Bdellovibrio bacteriovorus: one gene and its partner. The protein of the gene in region 1 interacts with the protein of each later gene in a pairwise test. Links are inferred from orthologs where the notes say so. Each region holds a gene or a part of one and is shown on either strand. Other genes may lie near its edges.

Region 1 (16,191 bases):
GTTTCATTAAGGTCAAAGTCATAAACTACGGCCTTTGGATTCTGGCTCTTAATCTTTTCTAAAAGCTTGTTTTGTTCGGAAGCTGAGGGGAAACCTTGAAAGCTTTGAATTGTCTTAGGCGTTATGTAGATAAGCTCAATATTTCCGGACGTAGAGTTGATTAATTTTGTGCGACTTCGCAGGTCGTATAGATAGGACTCGATATACTCCAAATTTGTTTGCGCCAAAAGAATAGAAATCCCTACTGCGAATAAGATTCGCAGCGCAAGTGCTTGGTAGTTGCCCTTTTTAGAGGGAACTGATTTCTCTTCAGGGGAGGGAGGAAGAGTCATAAGTCCTATATTTTATTTTTTAAAAGTTAGCGAACGGGGATGCAGCCTTCGCCATTACCTGTACCTGGCCCGCCTTTAATTCCTGGATTTGGTAGTGCGGGCTTCAGAGGCTTCACTTTTTTGATATGTGTTTTCTTTGTCATATATTCCTCTTAGCAGGATTCCCTGCTGATTTTATAATATAGTAAGGCGGTGCTAATCAAGCTGCGTGTGCGAAAGCAAAATTGGCCATCTTTCTTATGTTTGCTTCCAGTACTTTGCTTATGGATGAACATACAGCCGCCACCGCATAGATAACGTGCCCAGCAGCTTTGACAGTTGTTCTTTTCGATCAAGGGAGCCTGGTATTCATTCAGACTCTCTAAATCAAGGTTGTCACCGTGGCCAACCTGTTCATTTTTATTTCCCACTTCCCACGGGCAAGTATAAAGATTGTTCTTGGCATCTACCATCAGGAAGGATTTTCCAGCGCCGCAATGATTCTCTGTTTGTTGCTGACTATCAAGTGCATGGAAGTATTGGTCAAAGACGCCGATTTTACGAAGTTCTCTCTCGCCGCCTTTTGCATACGCTGTTTTTGCGATCAGGTTCATTTGCGAAACGAATTCTCTATTGCTTACATCATCGTTGTCAGACACTGAATACGTGAACTCGTATTTATCCACGTCGAATTGACGGTAGAACTCATAGGCTTTTATTAAATCCAGATTATCAGCGTTAAAAACTCCGTGCAGCGTGATGAGCCCTAAAGAGTCGCGAACAGCAGAAATTTGGTTGAGTCCGTCAACGACCATTTCCGTGCTGCTAGCGCCTGTTTTCGTTGGGCGAGACTTGTCGTTAATGCTTGCAGGTCCATCGACGCTGATAGTGATATTGGCTTGAATACTTTTAAGTACATTCAAGGTTTTTTCATTAATCAATGTTCCATTCGTTACGATGGAAAAACGTGGATGGATATTCCGACCGGCAGCCATAAGTCGCACATAGTTGCCAATTTCTTGGATCCCTTCAGGATAAAGGAGGGGTTCGCCTCCAAGAAAAGTAATTTTGAAATTGCTATTGTCGGGGAGTCTTTCCAAAAAGAATTTCAACTGTGGCAAAGTTTTTTCGACATTGATCTTTGTTTGCGCAGCACCGTAAGTTCCGTCGCCACCGGCCGCGCAGTATGTGCATTTCAAATTGCAAATTTGAGTAACGTTAATCGTAAGACTGCGAATACCTGGTTCGAGCTTTCCAGATTTAACGTCGGGGTTGCTATCTTGTTCCCAAGCTGAAAGTTCGGCCAACGCTTCATTGACATCGTCAGTGGCTTGCATTGTCGACCAAGTCTCTTCAGAAATCTCTGCGACTTCAAGATTTCGGGCATGGAACGCTAGGGGAGCGCTTTGTCCCCATTTAAATGCCACAATGTCTTTGTAACGTCTTTGTTCCATGCGCATTAAGGAGCTGCAATAAGCGTTCCAAAATGAGACATCCGGCTTTCATTATAATATCTAGTATAATCAATAACTTACAATGGATGTGGCGGTGTATTTTTGGCTCCTTGTCAGGCGACCTAGGATCAAAAGGTAACTAATACACGAAGTGATAATGATTCAACAGGTGGTGAATAATCAACTTCGTATTTAATTTTCCGATAAGACAAGGTGTCTATAACCACCAAAACTTTCAGAAAAATCTCGTGGATTTTCCCGTTCATCTTTGGCGGATTGTTCGCGTTTGCGTCCCTAAGTTTTAGGATGTCTTACTTAGATGCATTATTTTTAGATCTAAGAGGTTTTCTTTCACGATTTCCGATTCATGACAGTGATGTTGTTGAAATCTCCATCAGTTCTTTGAAAGAAAAAAATCCTACTATTCCCATTAACAAACTACAGCAGCTCGTTGAAAAAATTGAAATGCAAAAAGCCAAAAAGATTATTTTGGCAATTTCTCCTGGCGAGATCCTAGCGTCCGAAGAGGAACTTGATCGGTTTGAAAAGCGCTTAGAAAAGTTATCGAATCTGTATTTATATTCAAGATGGGGCGCCGGTGAAGGAAGAGTTTTCGCAACTTCAAGGCACTTCGATGAATTCTCTCGACACCTAATTCATAAATTTCACTTAAATGTGTCTGACCAGAGAACTCGAAAACTCGTTTTCAGTATGGACGGAATTGGTCTTGATAGCGATCTAAAAGATTTCTTGAAGGTATTTGAGCTTCCAAACATCGATCTTGATAAAGCTCAAGGTGTCATCGATGTCCTAGGGACGAAGCAGGTTTATATAAAATTCTATTCCGCTGACAAATTAGGAACCTTTTCTTTAGATACTGAAAATTTGGTTCAAGTTCGAGATAAAATCGTCATTATTAGCTCAGAAGATCATCATTCAGGTGCAATTTCGACGCACCAGTTTGCAAGATTCTCCTTTTCGGAAGACGCGACAAATGAGGGATATTTTTCTGAGGGAAAATACTTAATTACTATAGTTAATAATATTAAAAATACCGATTGGATCAAAGAAGCGAAAGCAAGTGCCAACTTTTTTTGGATCTTTTTTGTTATTTCCTTAGAGCTATTTTTGTTGAGAAAGTTTTATCATCGTCCCGCCTTGTTTGTGGCGTGGTCTTTTATTGTTCCTACTCTAGCATTTTTGCTTTCGCTAGCCGTTTTTAGATTCTACTCGCTGAACTTGGATTTCAGTCGGATTTTGGTCGGTGGATTAATAATTCAGTATCTTGGAATTCCAATTCTATTCATTGTTTCACTTCGCTCTGCAGACAGAAAGCTTTTTGAAGAAAGTAAAAAAAGTGAGCGGGAAAAGCTTCAAGCTCGAATCATGGTCAAAGCCGCGACCACCGAAGCGACGTTGCGCATGGTGGGGCAGGTGTCGCACGATATTCGCAGTCCGTTGATGGCGTTGCAGGTGGCGAGTTCACTTCTGAAAGGGCAAGTGTCGGGGGACCTGCGGGATCTTATCGAAAATGCCACACAAAGAATTCGAAATATTTCTGAAGATCTTTTTCAAAGATATAAGACGAAGGGTTCTGATTTAGTGCAAGGGGATACTTCGCTGAAGGCGGCGCTTTCGGAACTGATTTCTTCCTATGAAAAAGTGCATGAGAAAGCGCGGTTCTTGAATCAAGTTCCTAGTGACGTAATCGCGTATTGGCCGCTTTATGCTATTCAGCGATCCTTTTCAAATCTACTGAATAACTCGTTGGAAGCTTGTTACGCCAAAGGCATTGATCCCTTGATTGAAATTAGTGCAGAAAAGCAGGCGGGGATTATCGTGATTTACCTCAAAGACAACGGCCCAGGAATTCCTACGGAGCACGTCAAATCGCTTTTTAAAGAGGGATCGACCTTTAATAAAAAAGGTGGAACAGGTTTGGGACTTTATCAGGTCAAAAAGGACTTAGAACTCACTGGGGGAGTCGTGTCTTACATTCCTTCAGCGCAAGGAGCGTGTTTTAAAATTGTGGTACCAATGGCTCTTGAAGCGGTTCGCTTCGGTGTCAGTGAAAGCGCTGTCATCGTGACTGCAGAAGACTCTGCAAGTCTACGGAAACGTTTTGAGGACGTAGGAATCAAGGTTTCTTCTTTCTCGACACTCTCTAAAGCAAAAGAATTTCTTATAGCAAACCCCGAGAAAAATCTGACTCTGATAGCGGACTTGCTTTTTCCTGGAGAAGAAGAAACGGGCTTTGATCTTTTAGACTCGCTTCCGCAAAAGCATTTGTACAAGGCTGTCTTGTGTACGTCATTAGTCGAAAGTGCGGATATTCAGGAGCTTGCGAACAAAAAAGGCGCTTTGCTGGTAAGGCGCTCTTTCTTTGACTCGATTCAAATTGCTAGGGCGAAGACATAAAAAAAGACCCGCTTATCCGGCGGGTCTTTTCTCTAATTGATCAAATTTCGATTACGGATTTGATGAAGTCGCTGTTGTGCGGAACTCACCGTTACCATCTGTGTACAGACGCAAATCGAAAGAGCGGTTGTTGATGATGTTTTGGATGTACATCAACGAACGGTAAAGCTTTTCTTCATTGAAGTTGCCGAAGCTGTATTGAACCGAGTTCGTGCCTTTCGCTGATAGAATCAATTCATAGCGAAGAAGCTTAGGACGGTCCGCCTCCGAGATGAAAGACATTAAGAAGCCAATGCCACGCTCTTTCCAGATTGGCATTTGTTGCAAGTCTTCGAACGCATCAAAGCGCTCTTGGACTGTTTTCTTAGGATCAATCACGATCTTAAGACGAGCTGCCACGCGGTTGATATCGCCGGTGAATGCGGCCACCCAGTTTGTGATGTAATCGATAGGGCTGTTGCCACCCACGAATGGACGAGAGCGAGGACGACCCTTCTCTTCAATGTATTGTTTGAAGCGCGCCGCTAGAGCTTTTTCAGTCATGTAAGGAATGACGTTCAACGCTTCAGGGTTGAAGAACACTTCTTGTTTGAAGTAGCCGTTCACGTGTTTTTTTGCGTTGTCGCTGTTCCAATTGTGCCAAGGAACTTTGTTAAATTCCTTTTCGCCGATAGTGTCTTTAACCAGGCGTTGGATTTCTTCGAAGTCTCTTTTAGAAACATCGCGCATTTTCATTTCTGCACTAGAAGTCAAAGTTACGAAACGCTGTGGAACCCAGTTGGAATCCGCAGTGAATAGCAAGTTTGAAGTCATCAAAGTCTCTTCACCGAACAATCCAAAAAGGATTTTCGTTTTTTTATAGCGAGATAATGTGTCTAGAAGGAAGTACTGCTCGTTATCTTGTTTGTCATAACTAAGGACTTTGTTTTCGCCATAAGCTTTACCAGCTTCGAACTTCCACAAGCTTAATCCAAACTTAACACGGGCGTCTTTATTGAATCCTTCAGAAGAGCCTTTGAACACGCGGTCGATACGACGTTGCTCAGGCGGCAATAGGCCGTCTTCCAAAGCGATGTTTTCAATGTCAGTTAGATCCGTCAAAAGCTCTTGAGTCAGATCTTTGCGAGTTACCAAAGGGTTCGCAATTTTGACGTCTTTCAATTGAACTTTATGCAGCATCAAGCTGTCGTAAGCTCTGGCAGCATCTGAATTCTTCAAGTCAAAAACATAGTCCAGCATAACGACGTCGTTCTTGCTGATACCAGAACTCAAATCAAGCGGCGTGATGCTCAACCATTTTTGAATACGGTCGTCGATGATGTGCACACCCAAAATTTCAAGATCATCATCAAGATCAATACCGGCATTAGCGCCAACGCCTTTGCCGCGAACTGCGATCAACTTCACGCGGACCTTGTCGTCAGCCATGCGGAAGATATGAACCATGAATTCGCCTGAAATGAAGGCGTGTGTTGAAGCTCCCGCAGTGAATTCACCTTTAAGAACGTCGTGACTTAAAGAAACAACGAATGCCAAACGGCCTTCGAAAGCCACGAAATCTCCTGGCTCCAAACGTTCCAAAGCTTTCTTAGCTGTGAAAGGCAAGTTTCTTGGAGTGTACGGCAAAGCCAATAAAGAGTCTTTTTGGCTTTTGAACTGACGAGCGAAAACGATTTCAGAATCTTTTTCGATGTTCATGCCAACGGGCGTGTCTAGGTCGTCGATAAAGTCGCCTGGGTTCAGATCGAACTTTAAAGAATATTTGTCGATGCGAGTATAAAAGCCATCAACGTAAGATGGTTCAGATTCGATACGATAACGAAGTGAAGTGGAGATCCCTTCTAAGATTTCAGCGTTTACAAGATTAACGCTGGCTCCAATATCCTGCTTAGCAACTTCTTTTTGGATCTTTTCCCAAATGTTTGCAGGTTTTAAAACTTCCCAACCAGCTTGAGCTGGTGCCACGGTTCCCAATAGGCCTGACGCTAACAAAAGCGCGAGTACTTGCTTTCTGATCATAATCCTTTTCCCTTCTTAAGAAGCTTCCAAGCTTCAGATACCAGAACGTCCGTTCAGGGCGACACGAAGGCTTACCAAGGAATCCTTAGAAGGCAAAAGCAAAAATAAAAAATCAGAACGAATTACCGGTAAATGTCGCTAGATACCATAAACTGATTGTGCGGAATTTACCGAAATGCTCTGATGATGGGTATGAAGGTAAAATTTATCATCGAGGGTAAGGCCACCGAGGTCATTGCTGAAGAGGGACGAACACTTTTGGACCTGGCACTCATCGCTCAAATCAATCCTCCATATTCTTGTATGGAGGGGACTTGCGGTACTTGCGGGGCGGCCGTTGAAGAGGGAAAAACCAGCGCGGATGTGGAAGGAACTCAAATTATCCGTACTTGCCAGGCAGTACCATGGTCCGAGTACGTGGTGGTGAACTACGATAAGAAGTCCAGCCCCTAATATGTTATTTGATTCGTGTTTATAAATAGTTATCCTGAATCATATGTCGCTCACGATAAAATTTTGGGGAGTTCGGGGCTCAATTCCATCGGCACCTCCTCCAACGGACTGGACTTATCATATTGAAGGAGTACTTCGTAACTTCTTCTCTATGGGCTATCGTGATCCTTCACAAATTTCTAAATACATTCAGACGGCAGAAGTTCCTAGCATCGGCGGTTATGGAGCAGCGACAACTTGTGTTGAGGTTCAAAGTAATAAAGCTCAATTGATCATTGATGGTGGCAGTGGGATTCGCAATTTAAGTGAACGAATCATGAGTGGCACCACGGGTCGGTCTAAGGGCGCGTTTCACATCTTCATGACTCACTTTCATTGGGATCATGTGATTGGATTGCCGTTCTTTACCCCTCACTTTATTCCTGGCTGTGAAGTTCACTACTATGCGGTTCAGCCCGAGCTTGAATCTTTGATTCGTGGAATTTTCAGTCGTCCTTATTTCCCGGTTCCGTTTGAATCTTTAAAGGCGAAAGTGGTTTTTCATACTTTAGAACCTCGCAAGCCTTTTCAATTAGAAGACATGACCATCACGCCTTACCAGTTGGATCATCCCGATCCATGTTGGGGCTTGAAAGTGGAAAGTGAAGGTAAAGCCTACGCTCATTGCGTGGATACCGAAGGCACTCGTGTGACCCGCGAAGAGCTTGCGGAGGATTTGCCTTTGTATCAAAACGTTGACCTTATGTATTTCGATGCGCAGTACACTCTTCCGGAGTTGGCAGAAAAAGCCAATTGGGGACATAGTGCGGCTCAAGTGGGCTTGGATATCGCCCTTCGCGAGGGAATCAAACGCATTTTATTTGCCCATCATGATCCTGGCGCTCGTATTGAGCATGTTTTAGAACTTAAAAGACAAACGCGTGAGTACTATGAATCACGCGAAAGATTCGCGACTAGAAACGGCGAAAAACTTCCGCCGATCCCATGGGACTTTGCCTACGAAGGCTTAGAGATTAAACTTTAAATCAGTTCGGTGCTTTTTCGGCGTCGAAAATCAATTCAACTTCAGTCGGATCATTTTCTTTAAACGCATTTAAAGATTCCAAAGTGCTTTGATCTAAGAGCACTTTCTTCGTGTTTTCCGGCCAAGGAAAATCATCGGCCGGGAAGCGCGTCCCGATTTTTTTCATGAATTGCGTCCACACTGGTACTGCTCCACTAGAACCCGTTAATCGGTGCGGAAGGTTGTTGTCGTAACCAACCCAAACCACCGTCGTCAGATAGGGAGTAAACCCGGCAAACCAAGCATCTTTGTTATCGCTTGTCGTTCCTGTTTTTCCAGCAGCGGGATTCTGAAATCCACTGAGCGTGATCGAACGAGCAGTTCCTGACAGAACAGTTTGCTTCATCATCCCGACAAGACTTGCGACGGCTGCAGGATCGACTGTGGGCTCGGGATTTATTTGATGAGCGAAGATTTCTACGCCATCAGAATTCAGAGCGCGGCGAACAAACGAGATTTTTTGTTTTTGGCCCATGTTCGCAAGGGTCATGTAACTTTGCAGAACTTCTTTCGGATACATTTCGAAAGCTCCCAAAGTCATCGCCGGGAAGGATTTCAGTTCTGATGTGACGCCCATGGTGTGGGTGACATCAATCACGTTTCCTAATCCGACGGCGATACCTAGAGCCGCTGTCGCAGCATTCAAAGAGTTCTTTAACGCATAAAACATCGGAACTTGTCCGAAATACTGTTTTCCGTAATTTACCGGAGACCAAGATTGGCCTTCGTATTTGTAATTGAATTTTTCATCGTTCAGTAACGTGATTGGAGTATACGGTTGTCCTTCAGAGGTTTGATTTAAAAGCGCCGTCAGGTATACAAAGGGCTTCATGATCGAACCAATTTGGCGGTGCCCATCAATAGCGCGATTGAATTGAGTCATGCGATAGTTACGGCCGCCTACGACGACACTCACAAGGCCGGTCACATTGTTTGCTACTAGGACACTGCCTTCAAGGCTGTTGCCTTTTTCGCGAAGACCTTTGATGTATTTGTTATTTTTCTCAAGATTGTCTAAGTGGCCGCGCAAAGACACTTGCGCCACTTCTTGCGCTTCCAAATCCAAAGCGGTGTAAATCTTTAAACCCTCGGGATTGATATTTTGTGAAAGAAGCTGCTTGCGAACGGCATCTAGATAGTAAGGTGCGGTTTCAGAGGCTTGAGTTCTGGGTTCGCCCGGAAGTGGCAAGCGGTCTGCGGCGTCGGCTTCATCTTTGGAGATGAACTGAAGACCTTGCATTTTTTCCAGAACCAAATGGCGACGGCGTTCTGCGTTTTCAGGTTTTCGGAAAGGGTTGTACAAGCCGGGACTGTTCACGATGGCGGCCATCAGTGAGCATTCGCTTAAATTCAGATCCGCGATTTCTTTTCCGAAATAGTAACGGGCTGCTGAACCGTACCCGCGAACTTGAAACGCTCCATTTTGTCCCATGTAAATGACGTTCAGATAGGTTTCAAGGATCTGATCTTTTGAAAAACGCGATTCTAACAGGATGGACATCACGAACTCTTGAAATTTTCTTTTCAGAGTTCTTTCACTTGTTAAAAAGTAGTTCTTTACAAGTTGTTGAGTGATGGTGCTACCACCTTGAGCTCTTCGTCCCGCCGCAATATTTTTTACCAGCGCACGGAAGATACCTTTAATGCTGACTCCGCCATGCTCCAAAAATTGAGCATCTTCAATGGCCATGATCGCATTCAGACACATCGGAGGAACTTCTCCTAATGTCACTGTCTTTTGCATCAAAGGTTCATTGCCAATGTATTGAGCAAGTAATGGAGCTTCGGCGTGGGCTTCGGTCATCTCGACAAACGGAGCCCCTTTAAAAATTTGCGAGATCAAACGATCTTTTTGTACGACCAGAATTTGTAAAGAGCTGTCCACGTCAGCGGTAGCCGTATCCAATGTCACCCAACCGATGCAGGCCTCTTGATTTTCATTCAAACCCACTTGCAAACGGGCCGCACACTGCTCTCGATTGGCTATGAAATAATCTCCGGGAAGAATGCGTTGATCATAGTCGCGACGGCGATAATTCTGGCGCAAAAGCTGTTTTTCAACTTCGGAAATCTGTATCAAGCTGTGAGCGTAAAAAGTTGGTGGAGCTGCATAGAACTCTGTCGGAACGATGAACTTTTTCGACTCCAACTTTTCCGTCAGTTCTTTTTCCAGTGTGACGTAGGCATAGACGCCAACGCCAAGGCCAGAGATGATTACAAGCGTCACAAGGATTGTAAAAGCAATTAAAATGGTCTTTAATCGTGGTCGCAACATATATGTTAAGAGTAGTGCAAAACTCTCTCTGAAGCAAATGAGCGAAATTTAAATTTTCCTAAGCTTGTTTGAACGAAAGGATTGGTTGTGGCTAAGAAGAAAGCTTCTGCTAAAAAAGCCAATGTTAAAAAGGTCGTTAAAAAGACCGCTTCTAAAAAAACTCCTAAAAAAGTAACTAAAAAATCTGCTCCGGCTAAGAAGGCCCCCGCAAAAAAAACGGCGGCGAAAAAAGCTCCGGCAAAAAAGGCCGTAGTGAAAAAGGCAGCCCCTAAGAAGGCCGCTCCCAAAAAAGCAGCGAAACCTTCTGCTGTTAAGAAAACGGCTAAAGCTCCTGCGAAAGTCGCTTCTGCGCCGAAAGCTTCTCACTTGGTCAAAGAAAAAGCCCCAACGAAAAATTTGGATCTCAGCAATTTCGTAACTCCATTGGATGATCGCTTGATCGTGCAACTTTCTGGAGCAGAGAAAATGACTCCAGGTGGTTTGTACATTCCGGATACAGTGGCAGATACTTCTGGCAATCTACAAGGTCAGGTTGTTGCTGTCGGTCGCGGTCACATGAGCAAAAAAGGTCATTTGAAACCGATGGACGTTGTTGTCGGTGATAAAGTGATCTTCTCTGAGTACGCTGGCAATAAAATCAAAATTCAAAACGAAGACCTCATCATCCTTCGCGAGGGGGATGTCCTTGGCGTGGTCGCAAAATAAAAGGAATGAAAATGAATAAGAATCTTTTGAAAGCATTGGGTCTTTCGGTGGCGCTTTTGTCCACAACGGCCAACGCCATGAGTTTGGATTGGAGCGGGGGCTACCGCGCAGAATGGACTGAAGTGGATAAACCATCTTTGGGTTCACCTTCTGAAAGAAAAGCCTATGGTTTGAACTATCTTTACTTGAGCCCAAAAATCATCGCGGCTGATGGCGTAAACATCATTTCTCGCTTCGATGTTTTGAACAGTTCTCAATATCCGAACTCGCAAGTAGGTGAAATCTGGGGATTGAATCAAAACACACAAGGCACTGCGACTTCGACGAACGAAGGTTCTGTTGATTTGAAAGTCAGCCAACTTTACTTGAATGTGAACCAAGAATACGGCGCTTTGATCGTCGGTCGTGCTCCCTTCGAATTCGGTTTGGGTATGACTTACAACGCGGGTAAAGGTCCTTTTGATCACTGGTACGACACTCGCGATATGATTGCTTACAAAATCGTAGTAGGTGACTGGTTCTTCATGCCGCAATTAAGCCGCAAACAATCCAGCGGTTACGGTCAGGGTGGAACGATCTCTACATTGGGTTTCCAACTTCAATATGAAAGTGAAGAGAACAAATCTTTGCTTGGCGTTTATCAAGAAAACGTTAAAGGCGTAAAAGAAGTTTTGGCTTACACGGACGGACAAGTAGCTGCAATGGGCGGCGACAGCATGAACTCAGATATGAACATCCAAAGAACGAACTTCGTTTTGGGTCGTGGCTTTGATGCTTTCGGGTTCAAATTAGAAGCTGGTTTCCAAAGTGGTGAGTCTGGAGTGACAAAAGGCACAGAAGACGTCAGCGTGAATGGTTTCGGTATCGCAGCTGAAGTTTACAGCCAGAAGAATGAATCCAAATGGGATTACAAATTGATGTTAGGTATGGCGACTGGAGATGACCCGTCATCAACAGAGTTCAGCGGTTACGCTTTCAACCGCAACTACGGGCCGGCAATGCTTCTTTTCAATCACCGTTTAGGCAGAAAAGATTTCTTGAACACGAATGCGTACCGCACAGATGTTTCTCAAGCGGATGCAACGGCGGGAAATTCTGCGAATGTTGGAAACTCTGCGGATGATGAACTTGTGAGCAACACCATCTACGTTGCACCTTCAGTGAACTACGCATGGAATGAAAAAGTGGATGTTCGCAACACACTCGTGTGGGCACAAATTTCTAATGTCGTAAAAAACTCTGTTGATTCTTCAAAAGATCTGGGCCTAGAATGGGATATCGAAGTGATTTACAGACCATCTGAAAGAATTCAGTGGGTGAATCAAGTCGGTCTTCTCTTCCCGGGTGACGCCTTTAAAAATGGCAACGACGGTTTAGAGAATAGTTTTACATTTGGATTTGCATCTAAAGCCGCCATCAGCTTTTGATAACAACTTGATTGCAACTTGTACGACAGCTTGATGACTAAATGATTACATCTTGTTTGGTGGTGAGCAGGGCCCGAGGGACGAAAGTCCCTCGGGATTTTTTTTCTGGGGCTTGGAATTGGCTTCGAGCGGGGGATTTGCAAGGGAAGTGGTTTGAAGCTTCTCGCTGCGGTCGGCACACCATCGTGGTTCGTCGCCGCCGCCTTTCAGGCGGTTCGCGCATCGTGCGCCGGCGAAGGCCTTCCTTCGGAGAAGCATCAAACCACTTCCCTTGCAAATCTTGCTGAGGCGACTCCATCTCTAGACAATAAAAAAAAATCCCGAAATGGGAGCTGGTGTTTTTTCTGGGCTTCGCCGGTTTTTACGTTGATTTGATTTTTGAAATCGTCGGGGTGACTCTTCGAATGAAATTTTACTTCCACGGTGGAAGTAAGCGTTTGCGTCACGTCGTTAGTTAAAATAGGAAACGGGCCCGTCGTGAGCCCGTTGGAGGAACTGTTAGTTTTTTCTTTTGCTGTATTCTTAGAATCTGCCGCGGATGTCGAGTCTTTGTTGCAGTGATTGCGGAGAGATTGGCGATACTGTGCCGAAGCTTACGCCGTTGTTAGTTTGCGGCAGGAAGTTCGGTAGAGTAGTTCCAGGGACAGTCGTAACTTGTGGTTGAACTACGATTCCAGGGGAAACTGTTAGGTTTGCTCCTGTTCTTGTTGAAACACCTGGAACTATTGTCGTCGTTGTTCCCATGCGCCCTGGGTTTTGTAGGCGAGAATCTAAGCTTACACCTGGAAGTACAGTAGTGCCTCCGCCGATTCCAGCTCCCATGAAGTTGTAAACATCAGTATTCATACCGTTGTAGATTTTTTGGATGTACGAGTTGATTTCAGTCATATACTGGTTCTTCAAAGTCGCACTTGTCTCAGAAGATTTCAAACCTTCAAGACCCATTTGTGTTTGGCTTAGGACATTATTCAGCAATGATTCAAGGTCTGCTCTACGGTAGTTACCTTCGTTGAACAAATAGTTTCCAAGATATGGATCTTTAGTGTCTCTAGCTTGAACATATGTTTGTTGTAGTTCAAGAGCTTCGGCGCGGATCATCTCTGACTCGGCAGAAATCAATCTTCTTCTTACATCTTCGAATTTGCCTGGAACGCCGCTGATCAATTCGCGTACAAGTTTAAGTGCTTCATCACGCATTGCCGCAGGATCTTTCATCGCGGAATCAGATTCGCTGAAGAAGCTCCATTGGCCTGGCATTACGGATGCTCTTCTTTGGCCGTTTACGATGCGACGAGATTCAGCGATTTCGCTCAAGATCAAAGATTCGATATTTTCTTTGTAGTAATCATAAGCGTCTTCTTTATTGATCGATTTCGCGTTTGATTTAAGAATGCGGATATATTTAGTAGTACGGCAAGAAAGAACGTCAGAGTTGCTTTTCTTGTCGTCACATTTTTCCAGAGATGCGAATGGATTGATCTTGGCATCGCCCGACGCTTCCACTTCCTGCGTCGCCTCCGCCTTCGGTTTTTCCTGAGTCGTCAAGCGGGCGCCGATGGCTTTCATCAATGCGACATTCAAGCTGTCGATGTCTTCTTTGTTTTTTACACTTAATGGATAGGATTCGTAGCCGCAAGAGTCGCAGGCTTTACCTTCTGTCATTTTCTTTGGAACTAACGCGAGGACTTTGTCTTCACCGTTATCAATGTATTTTACTGGGACCACACCGTCGGCGGTGTAGATTTTTGATGGCGTGATGCCTTCACCTTCTGTAGAGGCGAAGTCAGCAGACGCCACTCCCGCAGTATGAGTGTTGAAAGATACATTTAAACCTAGCACAGCGAGCAGTGTCGCCGTTAAGACCCATTTGTGTGTTGGGTAAGTGAAAGTTTTCATAAGTCCTCCTATATATGGGTCTTCCAGACCCTTTTTCCTAACCTGATGTAAAGCGAGGGCCGCGCCAACTTGAGGGCTTGGTGCCAGAGGGGGTAAGTGATGAAAATTTCAAAGGGTTCTCATGTTGAGAATAGGGAATCGCAAGTGGCTCTCTGTAAAACTTCTGGTGTCCCACCCTGAGAAGGCTAAAAAAACACCTGAAATCAGTGATTTAGAGCTGACGACCGCCAACTTTGAAAAACACCCTGAAAGCGCCCATTCACGTCACTTTTATAAGACGTCTTGCCTATTAACTCAGTTTCATTCATAACCACGACGATGAAGTTTCATTTCCCTCGAAGCCCTAAGCCAGAGCATGTTTCCCAGTCTGATTGGAATAATTGGACCTGGCAGCTTCGCCATAGCTTGAAAACGCAAAGCGATTTTGAAAAACACTTCACGCTTTCCGAAGAAGAGCGTCTGGCTTTTCAAGGTGGTAAAGAACTTTTTAATATTCGCACAACGCCTTACTACGCAAGCCTTGCGGGGGAGCCTGGCGATTCGATCCGTCAGATCTTAATGCCGCAAAAATATGAAATCGAAGAAGGCTTGCAGCAGATGCTCGATCCTTTGGGAGAGAAAAGAAATAATCCCGCGCCTCGCGTGATTCATCGCTATTCGGATCGCGCCTTATTTTTGATCACGGATATCTGCAGTGTTTATTGTCGCTTTTGCACGCGTAAACATTTCACCGGACAAGAACAAGCGTTTATTAAAAACGACGAATACGAGCAAGCGCTCAACTACATCCGCAAACACACGGGCCTTCGCGAAGTTATTCTTTCTGGCGGAGATCCTTTAACTGTCAGTGATGCGCAACTTGACCGTGTACTGACGGACCTAAGAAATATTGAGCACATCGAAATCATTCGCATTGGTTCCCGTATGCCTGTGGTATGTCCTATGCGTGTGACAGATGACTTGGTGAGGATTTTAAAGAAACACAAGCCCGTCTTTTTAATGTCTCATTTCAATCATCCGCGAGAACTCACAGCGGAAGCTGTTGAAGCTTTGGAAAGATTCGTCGATAACGGCGTTCCGGTGATGAATCAAATGGTTTTACTTAACGGCATCAACAATCATCCTGCAATTGTCCAAGCTTTAAATCGTCGTTTGCTTTATTTACGTGTGAAGCCTTATTACATGTTCCAATGCGATCCTTCGATTGGTACCGATCACTTGCGGACATCTGTTGAAGACTCATTAGAGATTCAAAAAGAGTTGTGGGGTCATCTTTCCGGACTCGCGATGCCGAATCTTTCTTTAGATATTCCGAACGGTGGAGGAAAAACGTATCTTGTGCCGAACTTCGAGGTCGGGCAAGAAGGGTTGACTCGTCACTACATCGGTTGGGACGGAGTGAAGGCGGAATACGTCAGCCCCGCTCCAGAAAAAATAAAAAAGCCAGATGTCTCTTTGTATGAAGAAGAATGGCTTGCGCTTAAGAATTCAAAGTCTCTCTAAACTTTTGAGTCGGATTTTCTTTTTTAAAATTATTCTTTAAGGTCTTTGTTGTTTTCCTGCCAAGGCCAACGCCCATGAATCTCTACGCTCAAAGACCAACTTAAAAAAGTTCGAATCAAAACGATAAGGCCCAACACTCCTAAATTTTGATAAGTGGGCTCAACGGCGACGGTTCCGATAATGTCTCCGGCAACCAATAATTCCAGTCCCAATAGAATGGCGTTTCCCATACCGCTGCGATACTTGCGATATCCTTCCGGATCTTTATTAAAATAGTGTTTTAAATATTTTCCAGTAGAATAAATGGCACCAATAATAATGGTGCCAATGCCCGCAAGCTCAAAGGCCACAGCGATTTGTCGTACGTTCTCGTGAAGCATCGAACTCCTCCAAATTTCCGGTATAGGAGCGTCTTCAGTGTCTCGCAAATTTCGGATTTGAAAATCTTTAATTCGACACTTCTTTTCTGGGTACGTTCAGACCACACACTTTCTTTTTACCTGCTGAACCACAATTACATTTTTGTATTTAGACTGTTCGCGGAGTGTTCCGCTACGTTACCGGAAATTTTGCGGAACATTCCATGGCTGTTGCGCAACTTTGAAAAACACTAAAACAACAGAAAAAAGGTATTTTATGAAATCAGTATTTGTTTCTCTACTAACAT
Region 2 (3,000 bases), 130 kb from region 1 along the record:
CCGTCATTTCTTTCCACTCTTTGGAAGATCGTATTGTGAAAAATATCTTTAAAGAGGCGGAAGATCTTGGCAGATCCGTTTATAAAAAAGTGATCGTTCCCACTCAGGAAGAGTGTGACAAAAACTCTCGCTCGCGTTCCGCGAAATTGAGAGTCTTCGAGAGGAGTGCTCAGGATGAGCTCGGAAAACTTTAGGCAGCTAAAACCTTTTTTTAGCATTCTAGTTATCATCTTTACTTTGTTTTCCATCGTCTTCCTGCAAATGGAAGAACGCCGCATGGGCTATAGCGTTTTGAAGCTGACTCGCGAGCATAAAAAAGTGTGGGAAGAAAAACGCACCAAAGAAATTGCGCTCGCGAAAATCACACGCCCCCAACTTTTGGATACGATGGCTCAGCAGAAGTTCACTCTTAAAAAGGTGCAGGCCAATCAGATCATTCACTTAACGGGCCCCGTGACGAATGATGTAGAAAAAGTAGTGAATAAAGACATTGCGAAAAAGGACCTGTAGTTGAAATCACGTATTGTCATCATCTTTGTTGGTATATTGGTTCTGTGGTCGGCGCTTATCCTGCGTGCAGGATATTTGCAATTTCTTCCGAACGACCGATTGAATTCTTTGCAGAACCGTCAATTTCAAACCAAGGTCACGTTGCAGGCCCGCCGCGGAGCCATTGTCGATAGCAATGGACGTGACTTGGCGATGTCAGCCGCAGCGTACTCTCTTTATGCAGATCCCAAAATTATTGAGAATCGCAAAGTCGCTGCGAAAAAATTGGCGAAGGCTTTGAATCAGTCTTATGAATCCGTCTATGCAAAAATCAAAGATGGCAATCGTCGATTTGTTTGGATCCAGCGTATGTTGGATCAGGCGACGGCGGATGAAATCAAATCCTGGGATATTCGCGGCCTTTCTTTCGTTGAAGAGTGGCGCCGTGTGTACCCGAACGAAACATTGTTAGCGCAGACTTTGGGATTTCTGGGAATTGAAGGTCAGGGGCTTGAAGGCTTAGAGCTTGGATACAATCAACTTCTTGCGGGTAATCAAAAGAAAGTATCCGTGAAGAGAGATGCTCGTGGACGTCCCCTAATCAACGATGGTTTGATGTTTATTGAAAATCCAGAGGGCAGTGAGCTTCGTCTGACCGTGGACTCTGAACTTCAATACCGACTTGAAAGTGAACTCGCCAATGCGGTTTCTACGTTTGAAGCCGATCATGCCGTGGGTGTGATCCTGGATGCAAAAACTTCTGCGGTTTTAGCTTTGGCTTCAGCGCCGACGTTTGACGTTAATAAAGCGATGAAGGCTCCGGGCGAGCATCGCCGTAACAAAATCGTGACCGATGCTTTTGAGCCGGGTTCAACGATGAAGACTTTCGTGATTGCGGCCGCTTTGCGTGACGGTTTGATTCAACCAAACACGAAGTTCTATTGTGAAAAAGGAAGCTTCAAAGTAGGTGATCGCATCATTCGTGAAGCGGAAACGAAAGAAAAGTTCGAAGATCTGACAGTGAGCGAGATTCTCGCGGTTTCTTCAAATGTCGGTACTACGAAGATCGCATTTAAGATGGGATCGGACAAACTTCGCCAAGGTCTTTTGGATTTTGGCTTTGGTCAAAGGCTGGGCGTAGATCTTCCGGGTGAAGCTCGCGGCATGGTGCAAGCCCTTCCTTGGAGACAGCACTTATTGAGTAATATCTCTTTCGGTCACGGTATTTCAGCGACACCTTTGCAAGTGGCGAATGCATTTGCAGCCATTGCCAACGGAGGGGTGTTGAACACACCATACATCGTTCAAAGCATTCGTGACGCCGAAACTGGAGAGTTGAAAGAAACGGAAGTGAAACCCATCCGTCGCGTTCTTACTGCCGAGCAAGCCGCTCAAATGCGTGCGATGCTTGTTGGAGTCACTACTACGGGTGGTACGGGTGGCAATGCTCGTGTGGATGGATTCATGGTCGGTGGTAAAACTGGAACGGCTCAAAAAGTAAATCCGAACGGACGGGGTTACCTCAAGGGCGCCTACATTTCTAGCTTTGGCGGATTTATTCCTGCGAATGATCCGAAGTTTGTAATTTACGTGGCGGTGGATTCTCCCCGCAAAGCCTATTACGGTGCGACGGTCGCGGCTCCTTTATTCTCGCGCATGGCTTCGTACGCGGTTCGTAAAGAAGGGATTGCCCCACTTCCAATGGCCGAAGTTTCGACTGTCGATAAAAAAGTTCGTCGTATTGCTGCCGAACCGAAACCAGTTGTGAAAATTCCACCCAAAGAAGTTTTAACGGCGACAGAGTTAGACAAAGCCACGGAAGTGGTTACGGGCGAAACAGTTCCGAACTTAAAGAACATGACGACTCGTGAAGTACTTCGTCGCATCAACGGTCAAGACTTGAAAGTGAAATTTGTCGGTCAAGGTGTTGTCGCAGATACAATTCCGGATGCGGGTTCCCTGGTGCCGGAAACAAAAGAAATCACGGTTATAATGAAATAAAAGTAAAGGGAAGATTGCAGTGATCTTCCCTTTTTTTTTGTCCGAGGTTTCTTCAAACATCGGCCACTTGTGTCAGCCTTTTACTCCCCAGTTAAAAGCTATTCCCAGTTCATTCTTTGCTCGAAGAGTTTCAAAGCGAAGGCCAGATTGTTGTTGCCTCGCTGAATTCTTTCACAGAAAGTACACGGGTATGGAAATCCAGCAGGCGTCGCAGTCAGATCTTTTAAAAAAGTACTTCAATCTTCCGCAGTTTCGTCGCGGGCAAAAAGAGATCATCGATGCTGTGCTAGCCAAAAAAGATGTCTTAGCCGTTCTGCCTACGGGGGGCGGTAAATCTTTATGCTATCAATATCCGGCTGTTCACTTTCAAAAACTCGTGATCGTCATTTCGCCTTTGATCGCTTTGATGAAGGACCAAGTCATGTCTTTACAAAGGCTGGGTATTCCGGCGGGATGCTTGCACTCTGGTCAGTCAGACGATGAAAAACGCGATGTTTTTGCAGAGTTGAA

What was found.
Region 2: the proteins of AZI87_RS04180 (region 1) and AZI87_RS03575 interact in binary tests that used the Escherichia coli proteins (3 or more experiments, as listed by UniProt). The link is inferred for Bdellovibrio bacteriovorus from one-to-one orthologs.

The regions. Positions count from the first base shown.
Region 1 is NZ_LUKD01000001.1:882,143-898,333, reverse strand. What follows is about bases 7,314-10,260. They hold AZI87_RS04180 (transglycosylase domain-containing protein), read right to left. Parts: upstream 9,946-10,260; coding sequence 7,681-9,945; downstream 7,314-7,680. Other genes in these bases: AZI87_RS04175 (co-chaperone GroES), read left to right, coding at 10,081-10,260; AZI87_RS04185 (MBL fold metallo-hydrolase), read left to right, coding at 7,314-7,679. Outside these bases: AZI87_RS04210 (ATP-binding protein), read right to left, coding at 1-332; AZI87_RS04205 (radical SAM/SPASM domain-containing protein), read right to left, coding at 485-1,765; AZI87_RS04200 (sensor histidine kinase), read left to right, coding at 2,072-4,183; AZI87_RS04195 (hypothetical protein), read right to left, coding at 4,235-6,202; AZI87_RS04190 (2Fe-2S iron-sulfur cluster-binding protein), read left to right, coding at 6,386-6,655; more of AZI87_RS04185, read left to right, coding at 6,699-7,313; more of AZI87_RS04175, read left to right, coding at 10,261-10,698; AZI87_RS04170 (hypothetical protein), read left to right, coding at 10,710-12,125; AZI87_RS04160 (hypothetical protein), read right to left, coding at 12,648-14,021; AZI87_RS18095 (hypothetical protein), read left to right, coding at 14,143-14,331; AZI87_RS04155 (KamA family radical SAM protein), read left to right, coding at 14,340-15,524; AZI87_RS04150 (DUF1622 domain-containing protein), read right to left, coding at 15,554-15,904; AZI87_RS04145 (hypothetical protein), read left to right, coding at 16,161-16,191. UniProt on the Escherichia coli protein: Cell wall formation. Synthesis of cross-linked peptidoglycan from the lipid intermediates.
Region 2 is NZ_LUKD01000001.1:758,610-761,609, reverse strand. It holds AZI87_RS03575 (penicillin-binding transpeptidase domain-containing protein), read left to right. Parts: upstream 1-510; coding sequence 511-2,490; downstream 2,491-3,000. Other genes in the region: AZI87_RS03570 (RecQ family ATP-dependent DNA helicase), read left to right, coding at 2,681-3,000; AZI87_RS03580 (hypothetical protein), read left to right, coding at 175-510; rsmH (16S rRNA (cytosine(1402)-N(4))-methyltransferase RsmH), read left to right, coding at 1-194. UniProt on the Escherichia coli protein: Essential cell division protein that catalyzes cross-linking of the peptidoglycan cell wall at the division septum. Required for localization of FtsN.